Regions from separate parts of the Streptomyces sp. NPDC015220 genome, predicted to be linked through region 3. Evidence: riboswitches for the same ligand, from Rfam matches in the RefSeq annotation. Region 3 holds a riboswitch; each other region holds the start of a gene.
The links. Region 3 has a riboswitch for cyclic di-AMP ahead of ACF061_RS14810 (transglycosylase family protein). Riboswitches for the same ligand answer to the same signal wherever they lie in the genome.

Region 1 (7,232 bases), on a different contig from region 3:
GGAGGAGAGGAAAACGGTCGTTCCGTCGGAGGCCAGCTCCCGGACCAGGGTGCGGATCTCCCGCATGCCCTGCGGGTCGAGGCCGTTGGTCGGCTCGTCCAGGACGAGCAGTCGGCGCGGCCGGAGCAGCGCGGCGGCCAGACCGAGACGCTGCTTCATGCCCAGGGAGTACGCCCTGGCCTTCTTGCCGGCGGCGGCCGTCAGGCCCACCCGCTCCAGCGCGGCGGCGACGCGGCGGTGCCGGTCGCGCGGGTCGGCGGTCGGGTCGGCGGCGTCCTGGCGCAGCAGGTTGTCCCGGCCGGAGAGGAAGCCGTACAGGGCCGGCCCCTCGATGAGCGCGCCGACGTGCGGGAGCACGGCGCGCGCCGAGCGGGGCATGGGCTGCCCCAGCACCCGGGCCGTGCCGGAGGTGGGCTCGATGAGCCCCATCAGCATGCGGATGGTGGTGGTCTTGCCGGAGCCGTTCGGACCGAGGAAGCCGAAGACGCTGCCCGCCGGGACGGTCAGGTCGAGACCGTCGACGGCGAGCTGCCCGCCGCGGTAGCGCTTGGTGAGCCCACGGGTGCGGATGACGCCGTCGTCCGCGTCCCGCGCCACCGGTCCCGGAGCCGGGTCCGGGACCGATCGCGGCTCCGCCGCCGTCACCGTCCGCGGTTCCGCGGCGGACGCCTCGTCCATCGGCTCCCTCGATCCGTCGTGCCTCTCGCCTGCTTACCGCCCGGCGTCCGCCGCCTTCACCAGCACGTCCTTGGTGACGGTGCCGACGTAGGCCTTGCCGTCGTCCGTGATCAGGGCGTTGACCAGTCGGGTGGAGAAGACCGTGCCCTTGCCGAACTCGCCGCTCACCTGGTCACCGAGCGAGCCGAGGAAACCGCCCAGGGCGCCGTCGCCGGAGGACGACGGTATGCCGCCCTTGGCGCCGGTGTCGAAGACGGCGATGGAGTTCCAGCCCTTGCCGAGGACCTTCATCCCGTCCCCGCCCGCGGCGAGACCCTCCAGCGGGGAGGCGTCCTTGCGGGGGGCGCCGGGCGTGCGGGCGTGCTCACCCGCCCCGGCGTCCTCGCCCTCGGTGACCTTCGCGCCCTTGGGCGGGGTGAAGTCGAAGGTGGCGGCGGCCGGCTCGGCAAAGCTGATCCGCGTGAAGCCGGCGTCGACGACCGCGGCGCCGCCGCCCGCCGGGGTGAGCGTGAACTTCAGCGGCAGCCCGGTCGTGGAGTCCACCGCGATGCTGATCGCGCCGACCGTGGTGCCCGAGGCCTGCTTGGGCTTGACGACCAGTCGGTAGGCGTCCCGGCCGGCGACCTGCGCGGTGCCGCCGACCGTCACCGAGGTGGTGTCGTCGACCGACTTCAGGATCTCGTCGGCGAAGTCCTTGGGCGTGACGGGCGCCTCGTCCTTCCCCTTCTTCCCGTCCTGGGCCGCGGTGCCGTGGTAGACCTCGTCGGACTTGCTGTCGTAGCCCCAGACGTCCTTGCCGTTGTGGATCAGGCTGTACTCGGCGGCGCTCTCGATCAGCGAGACCTTCTGCCGGTCCTGCCCGTCGGCGGCGACCCGCAGGGTGTGCGTGCCGGAGGCCAGCTCGGTCAGCTTGGAGGCCGGGTCGGCGGACGATCCGGAACCGTCCTTGACGGCGCCGGAGGCGAGGCCGCTCTCCAGACCCCCGAGGTTCGGCAGGCCGAGGTCGGTGCTGATCCTGACGGTGCCGGACAGCCGCTGGACGTCCGACTTGGCGATCTTCTCGATGAGCTGCTGCGCGGTGATCTTCGGCAGATCGGGGTCGCCGGAGTCGGCGAGGGCCGGGACGAGCCCGATGGTCGCCGCCGCCACCCCCACCACCGCGACCGGGACGCCGTACCGCGCTGCCTTGCGCCGCGCCGAGTACCGGCCGTCGGCCTCCTCGGCGCCCCTGCTGTCGTCGGATTCGTACGGTGCCATGTGTGCCCTACCTCCGTCGTCGGCGGCGGCTGCCCGTCTCTCGTACTGCTCCCACCCCGAGCCGCCATTCTCACCCGAATCGGTGAGGAGTGGTGTGGTCCGTGGTTCCATCTGACCAAATCGGCGGCGTGGAAGCGTCAGACCGCGGAGCCAACTCCGCGTACGCCTGCGGTATGACACACAAGGGCGGCACCCTCCCCCTCCCCGTAGGGGTCGGGGTGGAGAGCGCCGTTCGCACGGGAGCGCCGACCCGGTGCCCGGCGGCCTCCGGGGCGGGCGGCGGAACGTGCCCAGGGGGCGGGCAGGGGCGGGAGGCTCCCGGTTCCGGTCTAGCCGGCCCGGTGCACCACCGCGTCGCACAGTTGCAGCAGGGCCGCCTTCGCGTCGCACTCCCGCAGCGGGGCCAGCGCGGCCCGCGCCTCCTCCGCGTAGCGCACGGTGTCCCGGCGGGCCTGCTCCAGGGCCGGGTGCGCGCGCAGCGCCGCCAGCGCCTGCGCGTGCCGCGCGTCGTCACTCAGGTCGGAGTCCAGCAGCTCGCACAGCGCGATGTCCTCGGCCAGCCCCAGCCGCGCCACGCGCTCGCGCAGCCGCAGCACGGGCAGCGTCGCGATGCCCTCGCGCAGATCGGTGCCCGGCGTCTTGCCGGACTCGTGCGAGTCGGAGGCGATGTCCAGCACGTCGTCCGCGAGCTGGAAGGCGACGCCGAGCCGCTCGCCGTACTGGGTCAGCACGTCCACGACCGTCTCGTCGGCCCCCGACATCATCGCCCCGAACCGGCACGAGACGGCCACCAGCGACCCCGTCTTGCCGCCCAGCACGTCCAGGTAGTGGTCGACCGGGTCCCGGCCGTCCTGCGGGCCCGCCGTCTCCAGGATCTGCCCGGTGACCAGGCGTTCGAACGCCAGGGCCTGCACCCGGACCGCCTCCGGTCCGAGGTCGGCGAGGATCTGGGAGGCGCGGGCGAACAGGAAGTCGCCGGTCAGGACCGCGACCGAGTTGCCCCATCGGGTGTTCGCGCTGGCCACCCCGCGGCGCACCGCGGCCTCGTCCATCACGTCGTCGTGGTAGAGCGTCGCCAGGTGGGTCAGCTCCACGACCACGGCCGACGGCACGATGCCCGGCGCGTACGGGTCGCCGAACTGCGCCGCGAGCATCACGAGCAGCGGCCGAAACCGCTTCCCGCCCGCCTTGACGAGGTGCTGCGCGGCCTCCGTGATGAACGGGACCTCGCTCTTGGTGGCTTCGAGCAACCCTTCCTCGACAGCCGTCAACCCGGCCTGGACATCGGCTTCGACAGCCTGGTCCCGCACGCTCAGCCCGAATGGCCCGACGACGGTCACGAGGGGTCTCCTGTCTGCTGGTGTCTGCTGGCGATTACACGGTTTGTCGATAGGTCGCTGCCATCACTCAAGTCAGCGTATCCGGTCAGGTTTCGATCACCGCTAGCGCCCACCGATACAGGGCGGGCGGTATCGGAGCTCACCCGATATGCCATCGATCACCACATATGCACAGATATTTATCGACTCACTCCTCCCTACCCACGGCCACTCCGCTCGCACACACGCCCACAGGTACAGGCGTACGACAGGGCCATGGCGTCACGCGAAGTGACGACCGCCACATCCGTTCGCCCCATAGTCCGATTTAACCCTATTGACATTGCAATTCCGGTTAGCCGTAATTGCTCCCGCTGTCAGCAAACCGTGAGTTGGGTCACGCCCCACCTCCGACCCCTCCCGTCTCGACCGCGACCTCTTTCCCGTTCCCCGCAAGCCAGTTGACACTTGGCGACTGCAAAGGATCAAGCATCCCAAAAGCCTCAGACCAAGGTCAACTAGGGCGATGTGTGAATTCGGCACTTGTCCGGGAGATGTGCTCTCGCATACGTTCCGGGCCGTCGGGCGGACGCCGAATCCTGCCGCCGCCCGGAATCCATCGACCCAGCACCACGGCAGGAGCGGGGGACCCAGGTAAGTCGCCGGGCCGGAGCGCCGTACGTCGTCCTACGTCGTACGCCGTGCCGGAACGGCTCGGGGTGAAGCCGTGCCCTTCGGGGCGCGGCCGGGCACCTCCCCGCCCGAACCCGACAGCTCACCTCGCAGGCGACGGAGAGGAATTACCCATGCCCGCAATCGGTCAGCGCCGTACCCGCACCGCCCGCATCCTCCGCACCCTCGCCGTGAGCGGCACGGGTGCCGCCGTCCTCGCCGTCCCGCTCATCGGCGCCACCAGCGCCTCCGCGGCGCCCGCGACCACCACGGCCGTGAGCTCGGCCGCCTACTCGAACAACCTCGACGGCTGGATCCGGGAATCTCTCGCGATCATGGCTCAGAAGGGCATCCCGGGCAGCTACAACGGCATCTACCGCAACGTGATCCGCGAGTCGTCCGGCAACCCGAAGGCCATCAACCTCTGGGACTCCAACGCGGCCAAGGGCATCCCGTCCAAGGGCCTGCTGCAGGTCATCCAGCCGACCTTCAACACCTACCACGTGTCCGGCACGTCGCTCGACATCTACGACCCGGTCGCGAACATCACGGCCGCGTGCAACTACGCGGCGGCCCGGTACGGCTCGATCGACAACGTCAACAGCGCGTACTGACGGACGGGCCCCGGCCGACGAGGCCGGCCCGGATCGGACCTGACCGGGGCCTGACCGGCCTTAAGGAAACAAACGTTCGAGGACGACGGCGATGCCGTCGTCCTCGTTCGACATGGTGACCTCGTCGGCCACCGCCTTGAGTTCGGGGTGGGCGTTGGCCATGGCGACACCCCGGGCGGCCCACTGGAACATGGGGATGTCGTTCGGCATGTCGCCGAAGGCGAGGGCGCTCGCCCGGTCCAGCCCCAGTCGCTCGGCGGCCAGCGCGAGGCCGGTGGCCTTGGTGATGCCGCAGGGCTGGAGCTCGACGGTCCCCGGGCCCGACATGGTGACCGTGGCCAGGGAACCGACCGCGCCGCGGGCCGCCTCGGCCAACTCGTCGTCGGACAGCGACGGATGGCGCAGCAGCACCTTGCTGATGGGCGCGCGCCACAGGTCGTCGCGCCGCTCGACCCGTGCGGCGGGCAGGGTCGGGTGCGGCATCCGGTACCCCGGCTCGATGAGCGTGAGCCCGTCCACCCCGTCCTGGTCGACCGCGGCGTACACCTCCCCCACCTCGGCCTCGATCTTGCCGAGCGCGGTCTCGGCCGTCTCCCGGTCCAGGGTGACCGACCACAGCAGCCGGTCCGCCCCGGCGTCGTAGAGCTGGGCGCCCTGACCGCACACCGCGAGCCCCGTGGTGCCCAGGGCCGCCAGCAGCGGCCGCACCCTCGGCGCCGGCCGCCCCGTCACGACCAGGTGCCGGACACCGGCCGTCGCCACCCGCGCGAGCGCGGCGAGGGACCGCTCGGACACGGTGTCGTCGCCGCGCAGCAGCGTTCCGTCCAGGTCAGTGGCGATGAGGGCATATGCGAGGGGAGCGGCCATGCCCAGAGAATACGGACCCGTCGCACCGTCGGACCCTCGGGAACCGGACGACGACGGAGAGCACAGCCGCCCCTGCCGTCTTCCCCAACTCCCCTTCCCCGGGACCGGCATGCTCCGATGCGCCCGGAACGACCCGCGGTGTGCGGGGTGACGCGCCGTACGGGACGGTGAGCCGTCTCCGGGGCGGTCAGGCGTCTTTGGGGTGGTGCGCCGTGCTCGCGCGGTGCGCCGTGCTCGCGCGGTGCGCCGTGCTCGCGCGGTGCGCCGTGCTCGCGCCGCGTCGCGGGAGCGGACCCGCGCTTTCCGCCGGCGCTGACCCGGCCGGGACAGCCGGCACGGCCGGCCGCGCCGCCGCCGCGGTCCCGCCACAACCGGGGCATCACGGACTCTTTGGGCACTGCCCAAGACAGCACACGCCGCCGTAACGTGTGGCCCGACCACATGAACGTGTGGCCCGACCCCGCATGGAACGCACGGCACACGAAAGAGAGGCAGTACCCGATGCCCCCCTTCGAGGTCCCCGAGGGCGACCCCTTCGGTCCGCACAACCTTCCCTACGGCGTCTTCTCCCGCGCCGGATCACAGGAGAAGACCGTCGGCGTCCGGCTCGGCGACCACGTCCTTGACGCGGGCGCGGCGGCGGTGGCGCTCGGTTCGCCGTACGCCGCCCTGCTCGCGCGGCCGACCCTGAACCCGCTCCTGGCCGCCGGCCGCACCGCCTGGTCGGACGTGCGCCGTGCGCTGACCGCGTGGCTGACGGTGCCGTCCCACCAGGAGACCGTCGCGCCGTTCCTGCACCCGCTGTCCTCGGTGACCCTGCACCTGCCCTTCGAGGTCGCGGACTACGTCGACTTCTACGCCTCCGAGCACCACGCGCGGAACGTGGGCCAGATCTTCCGGCCGGACACCGCCGCGCTGACCCCCAACTGGAAGCACCTGCCGATCGGCTACCACGGCCGCTCGGGCACGGTGGTGGTCTCGGGCACGGACGTCGTACGCCCCTCGGGCCAGCGGAAGGCCCCGGCCGACCCCGCTCCGGTGTTCGGACCCTCCGTCCGGCTGGACATCGAGGCCGAGGTCGGCTTCGTGGTGGGCGTGCCGTCGCGGCTCGGCCGGCCGGTGCCGCTGGAGGACTTCCGGGAGCACGTCTTCGGGCTGTGCCTGCTCAACGACTGGTCGGCGCGTGACATCCAGGCCTGGGAGTACGTCCCCCTGGGCCCGTTCCTCGGCAAGTCCTTCACCACGTCGGTGTCGGCGTGGATCACGCCGCTGGACGCGCTGGAGGACGCCCGGGTGGCCCCGCCGGAGCGGACGCACCCGCTGCTGCCCTACCTGGACGACTCCGCGGACGAGCCCGGCGGTTACGACCTGCGGATCTCCGTCGCGATCAACGGACACGTGGTCGCCGAGCCACCCTTTGCGACCATGTACTGGACGGCCGCCCAGCAACTGGCCCACATGACGGTCAACGGCGCCTGCCTGCGCACCGGCGACCTGTACGGTTCGGGCACGGTGAGCGGACCGGAGCGCGCGCAGCGCGGCTCGCTGCTGGAGCTCACCTGGAACGGCCGGGACCCGCTCGAACTCCCGGACGGCAAGCGCGCGTTCCTCGAGGACGGCGACGTGGTGACGCTGTCGGCCTGGGCGCCGGGCGCGGCCGGAGCCCGCGTGGGCCTGGGAGAGGTCACCGGGCGCATCGTGTCGGGCTGACCGTCCCGAGCCCGCCGGACCGAACGAGCCCGGACCGTGAGAACCCGCCCGGCCCCACGTCGAGGCCGGGCGGAGCCGTCCGTGCCCCGCCGGGTATCCGGACACCCGGCACCGC
Region 2 (7,232 bases), on a different contig from region 3:
CTGGCCGCCGCGATCGCCGTCGAACTCCTGCTCACCCTGCGCCCGTCCGCCCGCACCGGCCAGGCGGACCCCGGAGTGCTGCGCCGCCTGCTTCCGCTGGGCTGGTGTGCGCTGCCCGCCGTGCCCGCGGTCGCGTACACCGTCTACCTGCACGAGCGCACCGGTGACTGGCAGGCCTGGCAGCACGCCGAGGAACGCGGCTGGTACCGGGACTTCCACACGCCCCTCGAAGCGTTCCGCAACACCTGGCGGAACGCCTTCGACCACCTCCAGACCACCGGTTACGCGGTCGAGTTCCAGCTGGAGCTGGTGGCCATGGCGGTCGGCGTCCTGCTGCTGGCGATGCTGCTGTTCCGCCGCCGCTGGCCGGAGGCCGTCTACGTCGGGCTCAGCCTCTGGGCCCTGGGCACGTCCTACTGGTACCTGTCCATTCCCCGCGCCACCCTGCTCTGGTGGCCGTTGTGGACGGGACTGGCCCGCTGGAGTCTGCGCCGCCGCTGGGTGGGGGAGGCCTACGCCGGGGTGGTGGCGCCGCTGACGGTGGTGCTCGCGGTGACCTTCACCTCGGGCCGCTGGACCGGCTGACGGGGTCTCGGGCCGGTGGACCGGCTGGCGGGCCGGTCCGCGGGCGGTGTCAGCCCGCGCTCAGCTCGGTCAGTTCGTCCAGGGGGAGGGTGTGCCGGGTCCGGAGGACCTTGGCGCGCAGGTAGCGGACGTTGTGGTCGGTGGTGAAGACGCCGGTCGGCACCCGGTCGTGGACCTCGATGCCCAGGGCGCGGAGCTGGTCGGCCTTGTCCGGGTTGTTGGAGAGCAGGTCCAGGGCCGTGATGCCGAGGGCCTTCAGCATCTGGGCCGCCGCCGTGTAGTCACGGGCGTCCTCGGGCAGGCCGAGGGCCGCGTTCGCCGCGTAGGTGTCCAGGCCCTGGTCCTGGAGGGCGTAGGCGTCGAGCTTGTTGTAGAGACCGATGCCCCGGCCCTCCTGGCGGAGGTAGAGCAGGACACCGCCGCGGTCGGCGATGCGTTCCACCGCCTCGCGCAGCTGCGGACCGCAGTCGCAGCGGGCGGAGCCGAAGACGTCGCCGGTCAGGCACTCGGAGTGCAGCCGGACCAGCGGGACGGCCCGGCCGGCACCGGCGGGCGCGGAGGAGGCGGGGCCGGGGACGGAGGCGGGAGCGCGGTCAGGGGCGGAGCCGGGGACCGGGGCGGAGCCGGGCGCGCCCAGCACCACCGCCACGTGTTCCTGCCCGTCGGTCAGCCCGTGGAAGGTGACCAGTTCGGCGTCGACGCGGTAGCCGTCGGGGAAGCGCAGCGGTACCCGGACGCGGGCGCGCAGGGTGGCGGCGGGTGTGTCGGGCATGCGGGTCCTCCGAGGGCCGGGCGGGCGGAATGGTGCTTCAGATTTGAAGCAAGACGTCGCTCCGAGACCCTAACGCGTGCTTAAAATTTGAAGCAAATGGAATACGGTTCTCCCGGCCCCCGGCCCCCGGCTCAGTCGCAGGGCGAGGACCGCCGCCGCCAGGGCACTTCCTCGGGTCCGGCTCCGGGCCCGTCGCCCTGGAGGCCGCGGGTGATCCGGGTGCAGATCTCCTCCAGCTGCCCCACCTGCTCCGGGGTCAGCCGGTCGAAGAGGCGCTCGCGTACGGTCTCCACATGGCCGGGCGCCGTGCGCTCCAGGACCGACATGCCCTCCGGCGTCAGCACCGCGACGCTGCCCCGCCTGTCCGAGGAGCATCCCTCGCGGCGGACCAGACCGTCCTTCTCGAGCCGCGCCACCGCGTACGTCAACCGGCTGCGCGTGATCTTCAGCCGCTCGGCGAGGCCGGTCATGCGCAGTGCGCGGTCCGGGGTCTCGGAGAGGACCGACAGGATGGAGTAGTACAGGTGCGGCATGCCGGCCTCCTGCTGGAGCTGCCGGTCGATCGCGTCCTCCAGCAGGAGGGAGGCGGCGATGTAGGCGCGCCAGGCGCGCTGCTCCTCGGGCGTGAGCCAGCGGGTCGTCATGCCGCCAGTGTAGTTTGTTTCAAACTTGAACCAATTCGGTCGGCGCCGGCCGTCCGCGTCCCAGGGAGAGTACGTCGATGCCCCTGCCGTACGTCCTGCTGTCCGCCGCCGTCTCGCTCGACGGCTACCTCGACGACACCGGGCCCGACCGCCTCCTGCTGTCCGGCCCCGCCGACTTCGACCGGGTCGACGAGGTGCGGGCGTCCGTGGACGCGATCCTCGTCGGGGCCGCCACCCTGCGCGCCGACAACCCGCGGCTGCTGGTCAACTCGCCGCGGCGGCGCGCCGCCCGGATCGCCGCCGGGCGGCCGGAGTACCCGCTGAAGGTCACGGTCAGCGCCTCCGGCGACCTGGACCCGGACGCGCTCTTCTGGTGCACGGGCGGCGCGAAGTCCGTCTACACGACGGACGCGGGCGCCGACCGGCTGCGGCGGGCCGGCATCGCCTCCGGGGGGACCGGCGCCGTCGACGTCGTCGCGCTGGGCGCCGAGCTCGACTGGCGGCGCCTGCTGGAGCACCTGCACGACGTGCGCGGCGTGCGCCGGCTCATGGTCGAGGGCGGCGGCACGGTCCACACCCAGCTGCTCCAGCGGCAGCTCGCCGACGAGGTGCAGCTCGTGCTCGCCCCGGTGTTCGTGGGCGACCCCGGCGCGCCGCGGCTGTTCGGGCCGGGGCGGTACCAGGGTGGCCGGCTGCGGCTGGTGGAGACGCGGGCGGTCGAGGACGTCGTGCTCATGCGCTACGAGCCCACGGCTCCCGGCGTCGGCGAGCGTGCCGTTCCCGCGGACCGGCACTGGCTCCGGCTCGCCTGCGACCTGGCGCTGCGGTGTCCGCCGTCGCGGACCGCGTTCAGCGTGGGCGCGGTGGTGGTCGCCGCCGACGGCACCGAGCTCGCGCGGGGGTACTCACGGGAGGCCGGTGACCCGGCCGCGCACGCGGAGGAGGCGGCACTGGCCAAGATCGACCCGATGGATCCGCGGCTGCCTGGCGCCACGGTGTACAGCAGCCTGGAGCCGTGCGCCCGACGCGCCTCCCGGCCGCGCCCGTGCGCCCGGCTGATTCTCGACGCCGGGGTACGGCGGGTGGTCACGGCCTGGCGGGAACCGGACACGTTCATCGAGGCGGCCGACGGGACCGGAGTCCTGGTCGGCGGCGGCGCGGAGGTCGTCGTACTGCCGGAGTTCGAGGAAGCGGCCAAGGAGCCGAACCGGCACCTGCTCGACGGGCCCCCGGCGTGAGACCGCACCGCATCCGCTCGGCGGGCCTTTGGCGTGAGCGTGAGACCGCACCGCATCCGCTCGGCGGGCTCCCGGAGTCAGCCCAACCGGGACCCGCGCGGTCCGGCTCCGGTGTGAGCCGGACGGGTGCCTGCCGGGCGGCACCAGTGGCGGCGGAGGGCCGCCGTCCGGGCCGCCGGAGGCGGGCGTGTGTAAACGCGTGTGCAACCCACCTCGAACATGGGATACACTGGTTTCACCGACGCGGGGTGGAGCAGCTCGGTAGCTCGCTGGGCTCATAACCCAGAGGTCGCAGGTTCAAATCCTGTCCCCGCTACTGAAGGCTCAGGGCCGGAATCCGAACATGGATTCCGGCCCTGAGTGTTTTCCGATCCCGCCTGTTCCCGAGCCTCGGGTTCTCCGCGCTCGTTCTCCGCGCTCGTGTGCTCACGAGGCCGGGCCTCTCCCGCCCCTCCCGCGCGTTCTCGCCGTCCCGACGGACCCGCCCCCTCCCCTGATCGTTGTCACGACACGTGAGCGACCGGTCCCCGTCCGCATAACAACTGACACACCATCAGGTCGGGCCGAGTGGCGAGGAGGGTGCGCGATGGCGCCGAAGTGGCTTGATCCTTTGTCAACTCACCCGGTTTTCACCCCCCGCAGGGGTTATGTCCTGGCCAAAAAGGTTTAATGATCAAGCCGCGCGGCTTGGAAACCGAGCCTCGCGTCTATTAACGTTCGATAACGCAGCGCGGTCGTCCCAGCCGTCACAAGAGGCGGCTCCGTGCGCGCACGCGCCGAATCCCGCGAGGGAACCGGGGAACCACCAACTTGGGGTGAATCGCACGTCGTCCACCGTGTCGTCACGGCTGGTTGACGCGCGTAGGAGACCTTCCCGCTCCGAACCCGTCAGCTAACCCGGTAGGCGACGCGGAAGGAAAGGAGTACGCCCGCGTGGCGTCCAACCGGCCTGCCCCTGAAGCCCCGTTCGTGCCCGGCCAGGGTCCCGAGACCTTCGCTTACGGCGACCGGGGCCCCGATGAGGGCCCCTGGGAGGAGTGGAACCCCACCGAGGAGTCCCTCCGCCCGGTACGCGGCCGGCACCGGGTCGCCAAGCAGCGCGGCGGCGGACTCGCCCGCAGCTCCACCGTGCTCGGCGTCGGCGTCATGGCCGCCGTCGGCGCGGGCGGCATGGCCAGCGCCAACACCGGCAAGCCGCCGGTCTCCATCTCCCTGCCCGACCTGCCCTCCGTGGGCGTGCCCTCCGTCGGCTCGCTCTTCGAGGACTCCTCCGTCCAGGAGGAAACCCCCCAGGGCTCCGCTACCGCGCTGAGCGACGTCGGCACGGCCGCCGCCCCGAGTGGACGGGACACCCCCGACGCGGGCGAGGCACTGCGCAACCGCATCATGGCGCAGGCCGAGCAGCAGCAGGACCAGGTCGAGGCGAAGGCCCGGGCCGCCGCCGAGGCCGCCGCCGTGAAGAAGGCCCAGGCGGACGCCGCCGAGGCCAAGCGGGAGGCCGAGCGGGTGGCCGAGGCCAAGGCCGCCGCCGCGAAGAAGAAGGCGGAGGAGGAGGCCAGGAGGAAGGCGGAGGCGGCGCGGCTGGCCGAGCTGGCCAGGCAGTACACGCTGCCGACCTCCTCGTACACCATCACCTCCACCTTCGGTCAGGCCGGCACCATGTGGTCCTCCGGCCACCACACCGGTCTCGACTTCGCCGCCCCCACCGGCACCCTGATCAAGGCGATCCACAGCGGCACCATCACCGAGGCCGGCTGGGCGGGCTCGTACGGCTACCGCACGATCCTCACCCTCGACGACGGCACCGAGCTGTGGTTCTGCCACCAGTCGTCGATCACCGTGACCGTCGGCCAGAAGGTGAGCACGGGTGACGTCATCGGCCGGGTCGGCGCCACCGGCAACGTCACCGGTCCGCACCTGCACCTGGAGGTCCACCCCGACGGGTCGCCCGCCGGCATCGACCCGATGGCGTGGCTGCACGGCAAGGGCCTCAACCCCTGACCTTTGTTTGCGCGATCTTTGCGCCCGGAAACGGCGGGGCGCGGAATGGGTCGCTCCGGATCGGTCGTTGATGCTCTACATGACTTCCAAGACTTCACTGCGCAAGCTGGGCCCGTCCGACCTCGAGGTCTTCCCGCTCGCCCTCGGCGGCAACGTCTTCGGCTGGACCGCCGACCAGGCGCAGTCGTTCGCGGTGCTCGACGCCTACGCGGCGGCCGGCGGCAACTTCGTCGACACCGCCGACTCGTACTCCGCGTGGATCGAGGGCAACCGGGGCGGCGAGTCCGAGACGATCATCGGCAAGTGGGTCAAGGAGCGCGGCAACCGCTCCGAGGTGGTCATCGCCACCAAGGTCAGCCAGCACCCCGACTACCAGGGCCTGAGCGCCGCCAACATCAAGGCCGCGGCCGACGCCTCCCTCAAGCGCCTGGGCACCGACTACATCGACCTGTACTACACCCACTTCGACCAGCCGGAGGTGCCCGTCGAGGAGATCGTCGGCGCCCTCGACGCACTGGTGAAGGCGGGCAAGGTGCGGCACATCGCCGCCTCCAACATCTCCGCCGAGCGGCTGGAGGCGTCGCTGGAGTTCTCCGAGCGCGAGGGCCTGGCCAGGTACGTGGCGCTCCAGCCGCACTACAACCTGGTCTCCCGCGGCACCTACGAAGGCGAGCTGCGCGACCTCGCCGAGCGGGCCGGCCTGGCCGCGGTGCCGTACTACGCGCTGGCCTCCGGCTTCCTGACCGGCAAGTACCGGCCCGGCGCCACGGTCGACAGCGCGCGGGCCGAGGGCGCCGGCAAGCACCTGGACACCGAGCGCGGCCAGAAGGTCCTCGCGGCCCTCGACGAGATCGCCCGGGCACGTGGGGCCGAGGTCGCCACCGTCGCACTGGCCTGGCTCGCGGCCCAGCCGACGGTGGTCGCCCCGATCGCCTCGGCGCGGACCGTGGAGCAGCTCCCGGCCCTGCTCGCCGTCGCGGAGCTGCGGCTGACGCAGGACGAGCTCGGGAAGCTCGCCCAGGCATCCGCCTGATCCCCCCGGCCGGTCCTAGGGCCGGGTCCGGTACGGGTTGTACGCGGCAGACGGCGCCACCGGCCCGTACGCCCCGTACCCCTGGGGCTGCCCGTGGCCACCGGGTTCCTGGGGCTGTCCGTACCACCCGTGCGCCTGGGGCCGGCCGTCCGGGCCCGCTCCCTGGTGCTGGGCGGGCCCGTACCGCTGGGAGTGCCCGTACACGCCGTACACCGGCCACGGCGGCGCGACCACCCGGACCGGCGGCGCGGTCATCCGCGCCGCGTGGTCCAGCGCGGGCTGCGCCACCTCGCGCCCGCGCCACATCGCGTGCAGCAGCTCCCGCTCCCGTACGGCGAAGTCGGCGCCGGCCCGGCCGAGCCGTCCCCGGTGGCGCAGGAACGCCAGCGACGTCGCGTACGCCTCGTACTGGGCGACGGTCCGCGCCGCCGGCTTGCCGAGGTGCCGGCCGGCGTACTCGCGGGCCAGTCGGCGGGCCCGCATGGACCCGAGGGCGAACGGCTCGGCGGGCGTCAGCCACCCGGCGGCGGCGTACGCCGGCAGCTCCTCGCGCACGGTCCGCAGCTCACGCTGCCGGGTCCAGACGACCAGCCAGGTCAGCAGCCCGAACGCGGGCACCATGAAGGCGCCGTAGACCGCGAAGAAGCCGTAGTCGCCGAAGGTCGAGGAGCCGTTCCAGAACGCGTGCATGCCCATCGCGAGCAGCAGCCCGGTCGGCGGCAGCAGCAGACGGCGCAGACGCTGGCGCTCCCCGGACAGCGCGGCGACGCCGAAGCCGATGCCGGTCAGGACGGTGAACAGGGGGTGCGCGAACGGCGACATGACGACCCGCACGAAGAAGGTCGCCGCGGTCACGGAGGCGATGCCCCGGCCGCCGGTCACCTGGTCGGCGCCGAAGGCGGTGCCGAGGTACAGGATGTTCTCGGTGAAGGCGAAGCCGGTCGCGGTCACCCCGGCGA
Region 3 (7,232 bases):
AGTACAGCGTCGGGAAGGGCGTGCCGTCGGGCAGCCGCGGGGCCGTCTCCACGACGTCCGGCTGCCCGCACGGGCAGCGGTGCGCGATCGCCCGCAGGCCGCGCGGCGGCCGCCCGAGCTGCTGCTTGAATGCCTCGACGTCCGCGTCGGTGGGTTCGGTGCGCTCGGTGGGCGGCGGAGGGGTTTCCATGCCTGTCTTTCTGTCCGTTCACTGGCCGGCGTCGGACTTGTCGACCCCGTACCAGACATTGGTGTACCAGGGACGGCGGGCCGTCCCCTTCCCGGCGCGGGACTGCTTGACGGGCCCCGGGTCGACCACGGTGTAACCGGTCTCCCCCGGCAGCACGTAGTGCAGCCGCTCCCGGATCTGCTGCTCGGCGTACGCGTCGTCCTGCCAGCGCGCCTTCAGGTCGCGCAGCTGCTCGACCCGCTGCTGTGCCTGCTGCTTCTGCCGCCTGAGGTCGGCGATGTCGGCCCGCTGGGAGACGTACTGCCGCATCGGGTACGCCAGGGCGACCACGATCGAGCACACCACCAGCGCGAGCAGCGCGGCGCGCCCGGTCAGCCGGGAGCGGCGGGCCTGGCGCCGGGTCTGGGAACGGTAGACGCGGGCCGCGGTCTGCTCGCCGAGCACCCTGAGCCTGGTCGCGGTGGAGAACCGGTCCCGGTCCCGCACGGCCATCGTCCCCGCCTCCCCTTCATGCCACTCACACGTACGTACGTCCCCGGACACGGTACGGGACCGAGTACGGGGACGTACGGACGACTGGCCAGGACGAGGCCCGGGGCGCCTCAGCCCTTGGAGACCTCGGCCTTGCCGGCGTCGCCCTTGAAGCGCGGGAACGCGCTGCGGCCGGCGTACACCGCGGCGTCGTCGAGGATCTCCTCGATGCGCAGCAGCTGGTTGTACTTGGCGACGCGCTCGGAGCGGGCCGGGGCGCCGGTCTTGATCTGGCCGCAGTTGGTGGCGACGGCCAGGTCGGCGATGGTGACGTCCTCGGTCTCGCCGGAGCGGTGGGACATCATGCACTTGAAGCCGTTGCGCTGGGCCAGCTCGACGGCGTCCAGCGTCTCGGTCAGCGAACCGATCTGGTTCACCTTCACCAGCAGGGCGTTGGCGGCGCCGTCCTCGATGCCGCGGGCCAGGCGCTCGGGGTTGGTCACGAACAGGTCGTCACCGACGAGCTGGACCTTGTCACCGAGCTTGTCGGTGATGGTCTTCCAGCCGGCCCAGTCGTCCTCGAACAGCGGGTCCTCGATGGAGACCAGCGGGTAGGCGTCGACGAGGTCGGCGTAGTACTCGGTCATCTCGGCGGCCGAGCGCTCCTTGCCCTCGAAGAGGTAGGAGCCGTCCTTGTAGAACTCGGAGGCGGCGACGTCGAGGGCGAGGGCGATCTGCTCGCCGGGGGTGTAGCCGGCCTCCTTGATCGCCTCGAGGATGAGGTCGAGGGCCTCGCGGTTGGAGCCGAGGTTCGGGGCGAAGCCGCCCTCGTCGCCGAGGCCGGTGGCCAGGCCCTTGTTCTTCAGGACCTTCTTGAGGGTGTGGTAGACCTCGGTGCCCCAGCGCAGCGCCTCGGAGAAGGACTCCGCGCCGATCGGGGCGATCATGAACTCCTGGATGTCCACGTTGGAGTCGGCGTGCGAGCCGCCGTTCAGGATGTTCATCATCGGCACCGGCAGCAGGTGCGCGTTCGGGCCGCCCAGGTAGCGGAAGAGGGGGAGGTCGGACGCCTCGGAGGCGGCGTGGGCGACGGCGAGGGAGACGCCGAGGATGGCGTTGGCGCCCAGCGAGCCCTTGTTGTCGGTGGCGTCCAGGTCGAACATGGCCTGGTCGATGAGGCGCTGCTCGGTGGCGTCGTAGCCGACCAGCTCCGGGCCGATCTGCTCGATCACGGCGAGGACGGCCTTCTCGACGCCCTTGCCCTGGTAGCGGTTGGGGTCGCCGTCGCGGAGCTCGATGGCCTCGAAGGCGCCGGTGGAGGCGCCGGAGGGAACGGCGGCACGACCCGTGCTGCCGTCGTCGAGGCCGACCTCGACCTCGACCGTGGGGTTGCCTCGGGAGTCCAGGATTTCCCGGGCTACGACGACGTCGATGGACGGCACGAGCATCTCCTTCTTGGATGTGACGCTTGAAGTGCGGGGCGTGTGAGCCTTGCGACTAGAGCCTAACCGTCCCGGGGCGCCGACCGGCCGACCGACCGTCCCGTGGACAGGGTGACGGTACACATTGTTTCCTACCGGAACAAAGGGGCCGGTGGCGGGGCCGGGAACAGGAGATGAAAAAAGCCCCGCCCCGGTGCGTACGGGGGAACACGCACCGGGGCGGGGAGCCCGTGGGGACGGGGGGCGGTCCTCACGCGGCCCCCATGACGGGGGCCGCGCCTGGCGGGGCCCGTGGCCCGGCCGCCGGCCGGCCGTCGTCCGGTCCGGCCGTCGGCCCGCTGTCACTTCAGGTGCAGCTGCTGGCCCGGGTAGATGAGGTTGGCGTCCTCGACGATGTCCTTGTTCAGCCGGAACAGCTTCTCCCAGCCGCCCTGGACGTGGTGGGCCGTGGCGATGGAGCTGAGGGTGTCGCCGGCGACCACCTTGTACTCGCCGTCGCCCTTCTTGACCTTCTTGCCGGTCGGGGTGGTGACGGTCTTCCTGGGGGCCGGACGCGTCATGGAGCGGTTGGCGGCCTGCCGCTCGGTGGAGCGGGTGGTGGTGCTCTTGGAGCTGCCGGAGCCACCGCTCGACGAGGAAGAGGAGGACGAAGACGAGGAGGAGGAGGAGGAGGACGAAGACGAGGAGGAGGACGAAGACGAGGACGAGCTCGAGCCGCCGGTGTACCCGGCGCCGGACAGGCCCTTGCCGCAGACCGGCCAGGCGCCCTTGCCCTGACCCGCCAGGACCTTCTCCGCGACGGCGATCTGCTGCGACTTGGAGGCCAGGTCGGCGCGCGAGGCGTAGGCGGTGCCCCCGTAGGCGGCCCAGGTGGAGTTGGTGAACTGCAGGCCGCCGTAGAAGCCGTTGCCGGTGTTGATGGACCAGTTGCCGCCGGACTCGCACTGGGCGACCGCGTCCCACTCGGAGGCGGTGGCGGCGGAGGCGTTGCCGGCGGCCATCAGCGGAGCGGCGACGGCGGCGCCGGTGACACCGGCGAGCGCGATGGCGCGGGTGGCCTTGGAGGGACGACGGTGCTTGCCCTTGCTGGAAAACAGCATGGATGGATCCCCTCACCGACGCCTGCGAGGTGAGCTGTCGGGTTCGGGCCGGTTGAGTTGCCCGGCCGTACCTTTGGGGAGGTACGGCTTCACCCCCAGCCGCTCCGGTGAACTTCCCGGCGCGGCAACTACCTTGGGTCCCCCGCTCCTGCCTACGGCGCGTGACGCGACGACTGTTCCCGTGCGGCCGCTGGCAGGATTCGGCGTTGCGGCAGCCGGGGCTCGCGGTGGCGAGCGGTCACGACCGTAGGCAGGTGATCGACGGAAATTCAAAGACGATCAGGGCTTCTGAGACTCATCCCACACTTTCACCGAATGGGGCATTCTGTGCGAAGTATGGCGCGAACTCCCTCTACTTATGGGCGTTTTCGGTAGGGACATCCAGGCTCTGACCGGCCACGATGTGGTTCGGGTCGGCACCGACGGCGCTCTTGTTCGCGTCGTAGAGCGCGTGCCACCCGCCGCTCACGTCAAGGGAGTCGGCGATGGAGGCGAGGGAGTCGCCGGAGCGGACCGTGTAGGAGGCGGCGTCGCCGCGCGAGGCGTGCCGGCCGCCGGCTGCGGTCGTACGGCTGTCCGCCGGGGTCTCGGCGGCGCTGCCGCCGCGGTGCCGGCCGCCGCCCAGCGCCCCGGTGTCCACGAGGGCCGAAGAGCCGACGCTCTGGACGGAGTTGTCCGAGCGGTCGTAGTCGTCCTGACCGCCGGACCCCGCGCTCCGTGAGGGGGAGGTGCCGGTCGTTCCGGTCCCGTGGGACGCGTCCGACCCGACCGTCTCGCCGCCCTTGGCCGGCGAGGAGGGCGCGGTGGAGGGCTCCGCGGCGGTGGAACCGTCCGACCGGTTCGCGGAACCGGGCGACTTGGAGGCGCGGGGCGCGTCGGAGGCGCCGGCCGGGGAACCGGAGGGATCGGCCGGGTCGGACGTCCCCCCGGGCGAGTCGGACTGGCCGGGGTCAGTACCGTCGTCGGACGAATCGGAGGCATCCGAGGTACCCGAGGCATCGGACGAGTCGGTCGAACCCGACGACTTGGCCGAGCCGTTGCCGCCCGCCTTCTTCGAGGACGAGGGGACCGAGTCGCCCCCCACGCCCGTGTCGACCTTCGCGGCCCCGGAGCTCTTGGTGAGCCCGGACAGCAGCCCGCAGGTGTGCCAGGCGCCGGCGCCCCGGTCGGCGAGGATCTTCTCGGCCACGGCTATCTGCTGGGACCGGCTGGCCTGGTCGGGGCTGGCGGCGTAGGAGAGACCGCCGTACTTCTCCCAGTCGTCCTGGGTCAGCAGCAGGCCGCCGTAGTAGCCGTTGCCGTTGTCGGCGCTCCAGGAGCCGCCGGTCTCGCACTGTGCCACCTTGTCCCACGTGGTGCCGTCGGCCGCGTTCGCGCCGGAGGCGGCGACGAGCGGGATGGCGATGGCGGAGCCGGTCACCCCGGCGGCGACGAGGAGGGCCGGAGCCTGACGGGGGCGACGGTGACGACCGTTCCCGGAGAGCATGCAGAGACCTTTCGCGAGACAACGGTGACCGCGCGGCGGATGGTGCCCGCCGCCGCGCTGATGCGTGAAGGTAGCGGCTCCCGATCACTTGTCACAAGTTAATGCCACACAGATCACGTGAAGATCACACAGTTGAACATGTGTCACCTTTGCGTGCGTCAACGGGTTCGCGCAGGGCCTTCTCCGGTGCCGCTCCGCCCTTGCGCGGCCGGGCGGGGAGTGAACCGGACGGGCAGGGTCCGCAGGCCGCGCATGATGAGTCCGCCCCGCCAGCGCAGGTCCGCCGGATCGGCGTCCAGGGCGAGGTCGGGGAGCCGGGTGAGGAGCGTGGCGAGCGCGGTCTGCCCCTCCAGACGGGCCAGCGGGGCGCCGAGGCAGTAGTGGATGCCGTGGCCGTAGCCCAGGTGCTGGTTGTCCCGCCGGGCGAGGTCGAGGGTGTCCGGGCCGGCGAACCGCTCCGGGTCCCGGTCGGCGGCCGCCAGGACCACGAGCACCGGGTCGCCGGCGGCGATCTCCTGCCCGCCGATGGTCAGCGGTCGGGTGGCGAACCGCCAGGTGGCCAGCTCCACCGGACCGTCGTAGCGCAGCAGCTCCTCCACACCGGTCTCCAGCAGGCCGCTCTCCCCCGCCGCGAGGGAACGTTGCAGCAGCTCGCGCTGCGCGGGGTGGGTGAGCAGGGCGTACGTGCCGTTGCCGATGAGGTTGACGGTCGTCTCGAAACCGGCGAAGAGAAGGATGAAGGCCATGGCCGCGGCCTCGTTCTCGGTGAGGTGCTCGCCGTGGTCGGAGGCGCGGATCAGGCCGGAGATCAGGTCCTCGCCGGGGGTGGGTTCGGCGGGCAGCGCCTGGCGCTTGCGGTGGATCAGCTCGGCGAGGTAGCCGCGCATCTTCTTCACCGACCGGGCGACCCCGCCGCGCGGGCCGCCACCGTGCCGGATCATCATGCCCGCCCAGTCCCGGAAGTCGTCCTGGTCCTCGCGCGGGACGCCGAGCAGGTCGCAGATGGCGTAGATGGGCAGCGGGAAGGCGAACTCGTGGATGAGGTCGGCGCTGCCGCGCCCGGCGAACCCGTCGATGAGGCCGTCGGTCAGCTCCTGCACGCGCGGCGCGAACTCGGCGACCCGGCGGGGCGTGAACGCCTTGCTGACCAGCCGGCGCAGCCGGGTGTGGTCCGGCGGGTCGATGTTGAGCAGATGCGTCATCAGCTCGGCCTTGCGCTCGCCGGGAATGCCGGTCTTGCCCTTGGCGTGCGCCGGCTCGTCGTGGTGCGCGGGGTTCTTGGACAGCCGGGAGTCGGCCAGGGCCTGCCGGGCGTCGGCGTACCGGGTGACCAGCCAGGCCTCCACGCCGCTGGGCAGCCGGGTCCGGTGCACCGGGGCGTGCTCGCGCAGCCAGGCGTACGCCGGGTAGGGGTCGCTCGCGAACTCCCAGGTGAAGAGGGGAGGCGGGGTGGTCCCGGGGCGGGGCGGGGTGGTGCCGGAAGCGGGTGGAACGGGTGGCTGGTCGTGCATGGGGCCGACCCTAGTCGTGGGACCCGGCGTCCAGGCGTTCCGCCCCCGCCGCTCCCCTTCCTCCCCTCCCCTTCTTCTCCTCTCCTTCTCCCCGTCCCCGGTTTCCCGGGACGGCGCCTCCAGCCCGCTGGAGCGTGCCGGCCGCGCGCCGGCGGGAGCCGGGCGCGCCCTGTGCGGCGGCGCCGCGCGGCCTCACGGCCCCGTGCCCCTCGGCTCCTTCGGGCCGTCCTCCGGGCCCCCGGCCTCCGCTTCGCGCCTCAGACGCCCTCGGCGTCCCTGATCGCGTCCCGGTACGTCCGCGCCGCCGCCCGCAGCGCCGCCTCCGGGTCGACGCCGGTCGCCTCGGCGCGGGCGGCCAGCGCCAGCAGCTCGTAGCCGACGCCCTCCGCCCCGGGCAGCGGCACGTCGAGGCCCGCCGTGCGGACCCGGGAGGCCAGCTTCGCCGCGAGGGCCAGACCGGGCTGGCCGAGGGGGACACCGTCCGTCACGGAGGTGCGCCGCTTCTCCTCGGCCTTGGTGCGCAGCCAGTGCGCCTTCACCTCCTCCGGGGTCTCGGCCGTCTCGTCACCGAAGACGTGCGGATGGCGGTGGATCAGCTTGGCGACGATGCCGCCGGCCACGTCGTCGACCGAGAAGGGCTCCTCGGGGTCCTCCTCGGCGATGCGGGAGTGGAAGACGACCTGGAGGAGGACGTCGCCCAGCTCCTCGCGCAGCTCGTCCCGGTCACCGTCCTCGATCGACTCCACCAGCTCGTACGCCTCCTCGATGGCGTACTTGGCCAGGCCCTCGTGGGTCTGCCGGGACGACCAGGGGCACTCGGCGCGGATCCGGTCCATGACCTGCACCAGATCGAGCAGGCGGGCGCCCGGCAGGTCGTAGGAGGCGGGGAGCAGCTCGAGCTCCGGCATGGCGACGCGCCCGGAGCCGGCGAGGCGGGCCAGTTGGTCGGTGAGGACCGGCTCGCCCTCGCCGGTGGCCACCACCACGACCGTACGGCCGCCCGCGCAGGCGTCGACCAGTTCCCCGGCGGTC
Region 4 (7,232 bases), on a different contig from region 3:
TCGGCCGCGAACAGCGCGCCGGTGCGGCCGAACCCGGTCGCGATCTCGTCGAACACCAGCAGCACGTCGTGCGCGTCGCACGCCTCGCGCAGCACCCGCAGATACGCGGGGGAGTGGAACCGCATCCCGCCCGCGCCCTGCACCACCGGCTCGACGATCACGGCGGCCACTTCGTCCGCGTGCCGTTCGATCATGTCGTGCAGATGGGCGGCGTACGCCTCCTCGTACCCGGCCGGCGGAGCGTCCGCGAAGACCTGGCGCGGCAGCACGCCGGTCCACAGCTCGTGCATCCCGCCCTCGGGGTCGCACACGGCCATCGGCTGCCAGGTGTCGCCGTGGTAGCCGCCCCGCCAGGTCAGCAGCCGCCGCTTCTCCGGGCGGCCGAGCGAACGCCAGTACTGCAGGCACATCTTGACGGCGACCTCGACCGACACCGAGCCGGAGTCGGCGAGGAAGACGTGTTCGAGGCCGTCGGGCGACATGTCGACGAGCAGCTTGGCGAGACGGACGGCGGGCTCGTGGGTGAGCCCGCCGAACATCACGTGGCTCATCCGCTCCAGCTGATCGCGGACCGCCTCGTTGAGCACCGGATGGTTGTAGCCGTGGATCGCGGCCCACCACGAGGACATGCCGTCGACCAGTTCGCCGGAGCCGTCCGCGAGCCGCAGCCGGACCCCGCTCGCGGACTCGACCACGAGCGGTTCCCCGCGGCCCGGCATCGGACCGTACGGGTGCCACACGTGCCGCCGGTCGAGGTCCAGGAGCGCGGACACGCCCGTACCGGAAGGGCCGGACAGATCAGGCATTGGGCGCGAGGTCCGTTCCCGCGCCCCGGCGGCGCACGGTCACCAGATCGGTGCGGGGCTCGCTGCCCCCGGGCCCGGCGGCCCCGGCGCCGGAACCGCACACCCCCGCGTCCCCGTGCGACCCGCAGGCGGTCTCGGCGTGCGATCCGCAGCCAGTGTCCCGGTGCGACCCGCAGCCGCCTGCGGCAGCCGCCCGGTGCTCCGGCAGGGTGACCTGGTCGGCGCCCTCCACCTCGAACCCGGCGTCCGCGATCATGTCCAGGTCGGCCCTGCCGGCCTGGCCCTCGCTCGTCAGGTAGTCGCCGAGGAAGATGGAGTTGGCCAGGTGCAGGGCGAGCGGCTGCATGGAGCGCAGGTGCACCTCGCGGCCGCCCGCGATGCGGACCTCCACGTCCGGGCAGACGAACCGCACCATGGCGAGGATCCGCAGGCAGCGCTGCGGGGTCAGGTTCCACTCCTTGGCGAGCGGGGTGCCCTCGAACGGGATCAGGAAGTTCACCGGAACGGAGTCCGGGTCCAGCTCGCGCAGCGAGTAGACGACGTCCACCAGGTCCTCGTCGCTCTCGCCCATTCCGGCGATCAGCCCGGAACAGGCGGACAGCCCGGCCGAGTGCGCCTTGTTCACCGTGTCCACCCGGTCGGCGTAGGTGTGGGTGGTGGTGATGTCGCCGTAGGTCGACTCGGAGGTGTTGAGGTTGTGGTTGTAGGCGTCGGCCCCGGCCGCGCGCAGCCGCTCCGCCTGGCCGTCGGAGAGCAGTCCGAGACAGGCGCACACCTCGACGCCCTCGTTCTGGTCCTTGATGGCCTTGATGGTCTCCGACACCCGGTCGACGTCACGGTCCGTCGGACCGCGCCCGCTGGCCACCAGGCAGACCCGCTTGGCGCCGCCGGCCAGCCCGGCCGCCGCCGCCGCGGAGGCCTCGTCGGGCTTGAGCCAGGTGTACTTGAGGATGTCGGCCTTCGAACCGAGCCGCTGGGAGCAGTACGAGCAGTCCTCGGGGCAGAGCCCGGACTTGAGGTTGACGAGGTAGTTGAGTTTCACCCGCCGGCCGAACCAGTGGCGGCGCACCTTCCCCGCCGCCGCCACCACGTCGAGCAGGTCGTCGTCGGAGCCGGCCAGCACGGCCAGGGCTTCCTCGCGGGTCGGCGGTTCGCGCCGAAGCCCCTTGTCCACGAGCGTGTTCAGGAGGTCCATGGAAGTCGATCCTGGCCTACCGGGCCGCCCGCGGCCAAGGAGGGTTCGCACAACAGAGACGCTTCCACGTGTGGGTATCACCACACCATGGGCGGCTGGTCGGGCCGCTAGGGTCTGTGCACTGCCTACAAAAGCCTCCGGAGGACCCATGGCGTTCGGCTGGATCGACGACCAGGCGGACGCGCGCCGCCGCGCCGGGCTGACACGGACCCTGCGCCCCCGCTCCGCCGACTCCCCGCTCCTCGACCTGGCGAGCAACGACTACCTGGGGCTGGCCCGCCACCCCGAGGTGACCGAGGGGGCCGCGGCCGCGGCGCGCGCCTGGGGCGGCGGCGCCACGGGCTCCCGGCTGGTCACCGGCACCACCGAACTGCACACCGGGCTGGAGCGCGAACTGGCCGACTTCTGCGGCTTCGAGGCGGCGCTGGTGTTCTCGTCCGGATACGCGGCCAACCTCGCCGCGGTCACCACGCTCGCCCCGCACGGTTCGCTGATCGTCTCGGACGCGGGCAACCACGCCTCGCTCATCGACGGCTGCCGGCTGGCCCGCGCCACCACACAGGTGGTGGCGCACAGCGACCCGGAGGCCGCGCGCAAGGCGCTCGGCGCGCACGAGGGGCCGGCCGTCCTCGTCTCCGACACGGTGTTCTCGGTCGACGGCGACGCGGCGCCGCTGGCGGAGTTCGCGGCGGTGTGCCGGGAGCGGGGCGCGGGGTTGGTCGTGGACGACGCCCACGGCCTCGGTGTGCTGGGCGCCGGCGGTCGCGGCGCCGCCCGGGCGGCGGGGCTGGCCGGCGCCGGGGACGTGGTCGTGACGGTGACGCTGTCCAAGTCGCTGGGCAGCCAGGGCGGAGCCGTGCTCGGGCCCGCCCTGGTGATCGACCATCTGGTCAACGTGGCACGGACGTTCATCTTCGACACGGGCCTGGCCCCCGCGGCGGCGGGGGCGGCCCTGGCCGCCCTGGGACTGCTGCGCCGGGAACCGGAGCGGGCGGCGCGGGCCCGCGCGGTGGCGGCCGGACTGCACGCCCGGCTGACCGCCGCGGGGCTGGAGGCCGTGCGCCCGGACGCCGCGGTGGTCTCCGTGCGCGCGCCGTCCCCGGAGGGCGCCGTGCGATGGGCGGCGGACTGCCGTGCGGCGGGCCTGGCCGTGGGCTGCTTCCGTCCTCCTTCCGTGCCCGACGGCATCTCACGGCTCAGGCTGACCGCCCGCGCGGACCTCTCCGAGGCGCAGATCGACCACGCCGTACGGGTCATCGGCGAAACGCGACCATGAGTCGGCGTGACACGGCCGTGCGTCGCCAGGGGGGAGTCGCGGTCAGATGCGGTGCACCGCGGCCGTGAAGTCCGCCCAGCTCCCGGGTGAGAAGAGCAGTGCGGGCCCGGCCGGGGCCTTGGAGTCGCGCACGGCGAACAGTCCGGCGTCCGGGCCCGACACCGGCCGGGCCGCCTCGACGCAGTTGTTCGCCCCCGTGCTGTAGCTGCTGCGCAGCCATCGCACGCCGTGCAGATCGGTGCTGGACGATAGGTTCCGCGGCAGAGCGGACATGGAGCCTCCTTACGCGTTCGCGCGCCGTCAGGTGTTCCGGCGCATCCCTGCGATGAAGTCCAACGAGTCCTCGGTCGAAAGGGCATGGAACCGAAGGGCGTCGAAGGCCTCGGTGTAGGCCTCAAGGTCTTCTTTCCGATCGAGATAGAGGCTACTCGTCAAGTGGTCGAGAACGACCACATCCAGATCAGAAGTGTTCGAAAACGAGAAGACAACGAAAGGGCCGGTGATGCCGATGTGCGCGCCCGCCGCGAACGGCAGCACCTGCAACCGGACTTGCGGCAGCCGTGCCGCCTCGGTCAGCCGTTCCAGCTGACGCGCCATGACCTCCGGGCCACCGACCTCCCGGCGCAGGACCGCCTCGTCGAGCACCGCGTTCAGCTCGAGCGGCGGATCGGCCCGCAGGACGTCCTGCCGGGCCAGCCGCACCTCCACCAGGGCGTCCAGCCGCTCGTCGTCGAGTCCGTCCACGGCGGCCCGGGTCACCGCGCGCGCGTACTCGGGCGTCTGGAGCAGCCCGGGGACGACGGAGGTCTCCAGGGTCCGCATCGCGGTCGCCTGGGACTCCAGACTGATGAAGTCCCGGTAGGTCGGCGGCAGTACGCCGCGGTAGGCGTGCCACCAGTGGCGCCGGTCGTCACCGTCCCCGGATCCCGCCAACACCAGCAGCAGATCGCGCAGTTGGGGGTCGTGGACCGCGTAGGCGTCCAGCAGTAGCCGTACGTCGGCCGGTTTCACCCCGCTGGCCCCGGTTTCGATCCGGCTCACCTTCGACTGGTGCCAGCCCACCAGCCGGGCCGCCTCCCCGCTGGTGAGACCCGCTCCGGTGCGCAGCGTGCGCAGTTCGGCGCCGAGCTTCCGGCGGCGCACCACGGGACCGTGCTGCATGGACACTTCCCACTCCCTCCCGGCTCCCGGCGGCGGCTTCGGCGCTCGGCGCCGCGGCCGGGACCCGTGCCACGGCACAGGACGATCCGCGCGGCGCGCGGTCGACCGCCGCAGAGTTCACCGCTTCGAGCGACAGATATATGCATATCTCGGGGGATCGCCACCGGTGCCGTCGTCGTGGTGGCAGTCTGACGGCGAACCACCAGTCCGGGACCGTACTCGAACCATCCGCTCCGTGCCGGACCACGGTCCCGTGGGAAGGGGACGAACATCGCCATGGCAGACCACCTGGAAGCATCCGTCACTCTGCCGAGCGATCCCGCCTCGGTCTCCGCCGCCCGCGCCTACGCGGTGGGCGCCCTGGCGGAGTGGGGCCTGCCCGCGGGGACGGAGACCGCCGACACCGTGCGGCTCATCGTCTCGGAGCTCGCCACCAACGCCGTGCAGCACACCCTCGGGCAGTCGCCCACCTTCACGGTGGACCTCGTCCTCGAACGCGACGAGCTGTTGAGCATCGGGGTGACCGACAGCCATCCGCGGTTACCGAAACGACTGCCGGCCGCTGTCCAGCAGGACAACGGCCGGGGCATGGTGATCATCCGATGGCTGGCCGCGGAGTGCGGCGGCAGACTGACCGTGCGGCGCACCCGGGAGGGCGGCAAGACGGTCCGCATCGAACTCCCCTGGACGGCGCCGGGCCGCCCCGCACGGACGGCGGGCCGACGGGACTCGTCGCCCGAGTCCCGTGGGCCGGAGCCCGGGGCCGGACACTGAGAGGGCCCGAGGGCGGTGACGGCGCCTCGGCCGGCCGTCACCGCCCTCGGGCGGATCAGCTGACCCGGCCGTACCAGACGCTCCTGGTCCAGATCTTCTGCAGCCGCACCACGTCCCCGGTCTTCGGCGCGTGCCAGATCTTGCCCGCGCCGGCGTAGATGCCGACGTGGTAGACGTACGAGCCCGAGTGGAAGAACACCAGGTCACCCGCGCGGCGGCTGCTCGCTGAGATGTGCCGGGACTTGTTGTACTGCTGTTCGGCCGTGCGGGGCAGCTTCTTGCCCGCCCTCTTGAACGAGTACAGCGTGAGCCCGGAGCAGTCGAACCGTCGCGGTCCCGTCGCTCCCCACTGGTAGGGGGAACCCTTCTTGGACGCCGCGATCTGGAGCGCCTTCGTCGCGAGCGTCGCGGCGGAGGCGTCGGAGGCGGCGCCCGGCACCACGATCGAGCCGCCCACGGCGGCGATGGTCAGGGCCGAGGCCGTGCCGGCCCGGGCCATGAACGACGGGACACGATTGAGCGCAGTCATGCGCAACCCTTCGTCAGCCGCCTGTGAAGGATGACCTGTCGGATTCGGGCTGGCGAAGTTGCCCGGCCGCGTTGTCGCGGCTTCACCCCAAGGGCTGCTCGGTACGGCCGAGGTGCGACCGTTCCGGCGACCCGTCGTGCTCGGGTCCTCCACTCCTGCCGATCCACTCCCGTCGACCGGTTGTCCGGGCGGCGGCAGGATTCGGCGTCCGCCCGGACCGCCCCGCCGCTGTGGCGGGGGCTTGTCGTCAGACACGGATCTTCACCTACGGATGTCCGAAAATCCCAACGGAACCGGGGATTTGTGTTGTTACTCACCACTCACCCGTTCGGGTGGACGCTCGTGCACTCGAACGTCCGTCTGGTCCCACGGCGACGCCCGGACCAGCACCGGAACACGCCATTCCGCCATCCGGGCAGGCGCGTCGCGCAACCGGAAGCGCCTCGGGAACACGGGTTTTTCTAGCCGAAAGGCGGTACGTCGTTTGGTCCGTTTCGGCTTACGCCCGTGCGTGCCGCCGGCGTCGCCCGCGGTCGCGTGACCGCGTGCGGCTCAACTGGCCCGGTCGGGCGGCAGGGTGACCCGGGCGGCACGCCGCTCGCCGTCCAGCGCGCGCAGCGCCCGCGCCAGGGTGGCGGTGTGCAGCTCGGTCTCGTTCCGTTGGTGCATCAGCGCGAGCGCGTCGCGCAGTTCGGCAGCTTTGCGGACCAGGGCCTGAGCGGCCCTCAGCCCGCCATAGGTGTCCTCGCGCCGACCCGGGTTGATCCGGCCGAGGAGGTCCACCACGTCGAGGTAACAGTCGATCAGCTCCGCCTCGGCGCGGGTCAGCGCGGGCAGCGCCGGCGGCTCGGAGGGCTGGGACGGCTCGTGCGGGGGCGGTGGCATCGGCGCCTCAGCGCGCTCGGCGGCCCGAAGGCGCCGGACCGCCGAGCGCGCGCTCGGCGGACTCCGGCGGTGGGCGGTGGGCGGGCGGTCGGGTCATGGCACGGTCCTCCGCGGGGCGGCTGGTCCGGTCGGCGGGTGAGCGGCGCCCACGGGAGCGGCGGCCGCTGGTGGGAGCGCGACGGCTTCGTGAAAAACGTACAGGACGTACGCGAGCGTGGGGGAGGGTTCGAGCCGCCGGTCTCCGGTCGTGCGCGCCGTCCTCCTGGCGCAAGCTGGAGATGGAACTCCGGCCGCTCCACGACCCAGGGAATCTCCGATGGTGTTCTTCGCGATTTCCAGGCGGCACCCCCTCCAGCCGCTGTCCGTCACCGATCTGGTGCTGGAGCACGAGCGGCTGCACGAGGAGATCGACCAGTTGCAGCACGCCCTGGGCTCGCACGCGGTCATAGACCAGGCCATCGGCGCCGTGGTGGCCTTCGGGCGGATGCCCCCCGAGGACGCCTGGCGGGTGCTGCGCGAGGTCTCCCAGCGCACGAACACCAAGCTGCGCACGGTCGCCGAGCACGTCCTGAAGTTCGCGCAGGGCGGCGCTCTGTCCGACACCGA

Region 1: it holds a riboswitch for cyclic di-AMP, as region 3 does, so the genes downstream of both, ACF061_RS08580 (transglycosylase SLT domain-containing protein) here and ACF061_RS14810 (transglycosylase family protein) in region 3, are expected to answer to the same signal.
Region 2: it holds a riboswitch for cyclic di-AMP, as region 3 does, so the genes downstream of both, ACF061_RS35275 (M23 family metallopeptidase) here and ACF061_RS14810 (transglycosylase family protein) in region 3, are expected to answer to the same signal.
Region 4: it holds a riboswitch for cyclic di-AMP, as region 3 does, so the genes downstream of both, ACF061_RS31680 (C40 family peptidase) here and ACF061_RS14810 (transglycosylase family protein) in region 3, are expected to answer to the same signal.

Annotation. Positions count from the first base shown of each region.
Region 1 covers NZ_JBIBUK010000002.1:817,143-824,374, forward strand. Annotated here, with positions in the region: gene ACF061_RS08565 (ABC transporter ATP-binding protein) at 1-678, opposite strand, end outside; gene ACF061_RS08570 (outer membrane lipoprotein carrier protein LolA) at 712-1,935, opposite strand; gene ACF061_RS08575 (polyprenyl synthetase family protein) at 2,265-3,275, opposite strand; cyclic di-AMP (ydaO/yuaA leader) riboswitch at 3,851-4,056, shown strand; gene ACF061_RS08580 (transglycosylase SLT domain-containing protein) at 4,061-4,540, shown strand; gene ACF061_RS08585 (HAD family hydrolase) at 4,601-5,407, opposite strand; gene fahA (fumarylacetoacetase) at 5,909-7,117, shown strand.
Region 2 covers NZ_JBIBUK010000030.1:18,180-25,411, reverse strand. Annotated here, with positions in the region: gene ACF061_RS35300 (mannosyltransferase family protein) at 1-585, shown strand, start outside; gene ribA (GTP cyclohydrolase II) at 635-1,357, opposite strand; gene ACF061_RS35290 (MarR family winged helix-turn-helix transcriptional regulator) at 1,489-2,001, opposite strand; gene ACF061_RS35285 (dihydrofolate reductase family protein) at 2,079-3,239, shown strand; tRNA gene ACF061_RS35280 (tRNA-Met) at 3,482-3,555, shown strand; cyclic di-AMP (ydaO/yuaA leader) riboswitch at 4,004-4,161, shown strand; gene ACF061_RS35275 (M23 family metallopeptidase) at 4,173-5,240, shown strand; gene ACF061_RS35270 (aldo/keto reductase) at 5,320-6,273, shown strand; gene ACF061_RS35265 (PrsW family glutamic-type intramembrane protease) at 6,289-7,232, opposite strand, start outside.
Region 3 covers NZ_JBIBUK010000005.1:272,788-280,019, reverse strand. Annotated here, with positions in the region: gene ACF061_RS14825 (DUF501 domain-containing protein) at 1-190, opposite strand, end outside; gene ACF061_RS14820 (septum formation initiator family protein) at 209-682, opposite strand; gene eno (phosphopyruvate hydratase) at 793-2,103, opposite strand; gene ACF061_RS14810 (transglycosylase family protein) at 2,445-3,203, opposite strand; cyclic di-AMP (ydaO/yuaA leader) riboswitch at 3,208-3,373, opposite strand; gene ACF061_RS14805 (transglycosylase family protein) at 3,556-4,689, opposite strand; gene ACF061_RS14800 (cytochrome P450) at 4,848-6,200, opposite strand; gene ACF061_RS14795 (nucleoside triphosphate pyrophosphohydrolase) at 6,458-7,232, opposite strand, start outside.
Region 4 covers NZ_JBIBUK010000023.1:15,814-23,045, reverse strand. Annotated here, with positions in the region: gene ACF061_RS31710 (adenosylmethionine--8-amino-7-oxononanoate transaminase) at 1-806, opposite strand, end outside; gene bioB (biotin synthase BioB) at 799-2,001, opposite strand; gene ACF061_RS31700 (8-amino-7-oxononanoate synthase) at 2,150-3,277, shown strand; gene ACF061_RS31695 (DUF397 domain-containing protein) at 3,320-3,550, opposite strand; gene ACF061_RS31690 (helix-turn-helix domain-containing protein) at 3,578-4,438, opposite strand; gene ACF061_RS31685 (ATP-binding protein) at 4,715-5,212, shown strand; gene ACF061_RS31680 (C40 family peptidase) at 5,268-5,741, opposite strand; cyclic di-AMP (ydaO/yuaA leader) riboswitch at 5,745-5,958, opposite strand; gene ACF061_RS31675 (hypothetical protein) at 6,294-6,626, opposite strand; gene ACF061_RS31670 (ANTAR domain-containing protein) at 6,943-7,232, shown strand, end outside.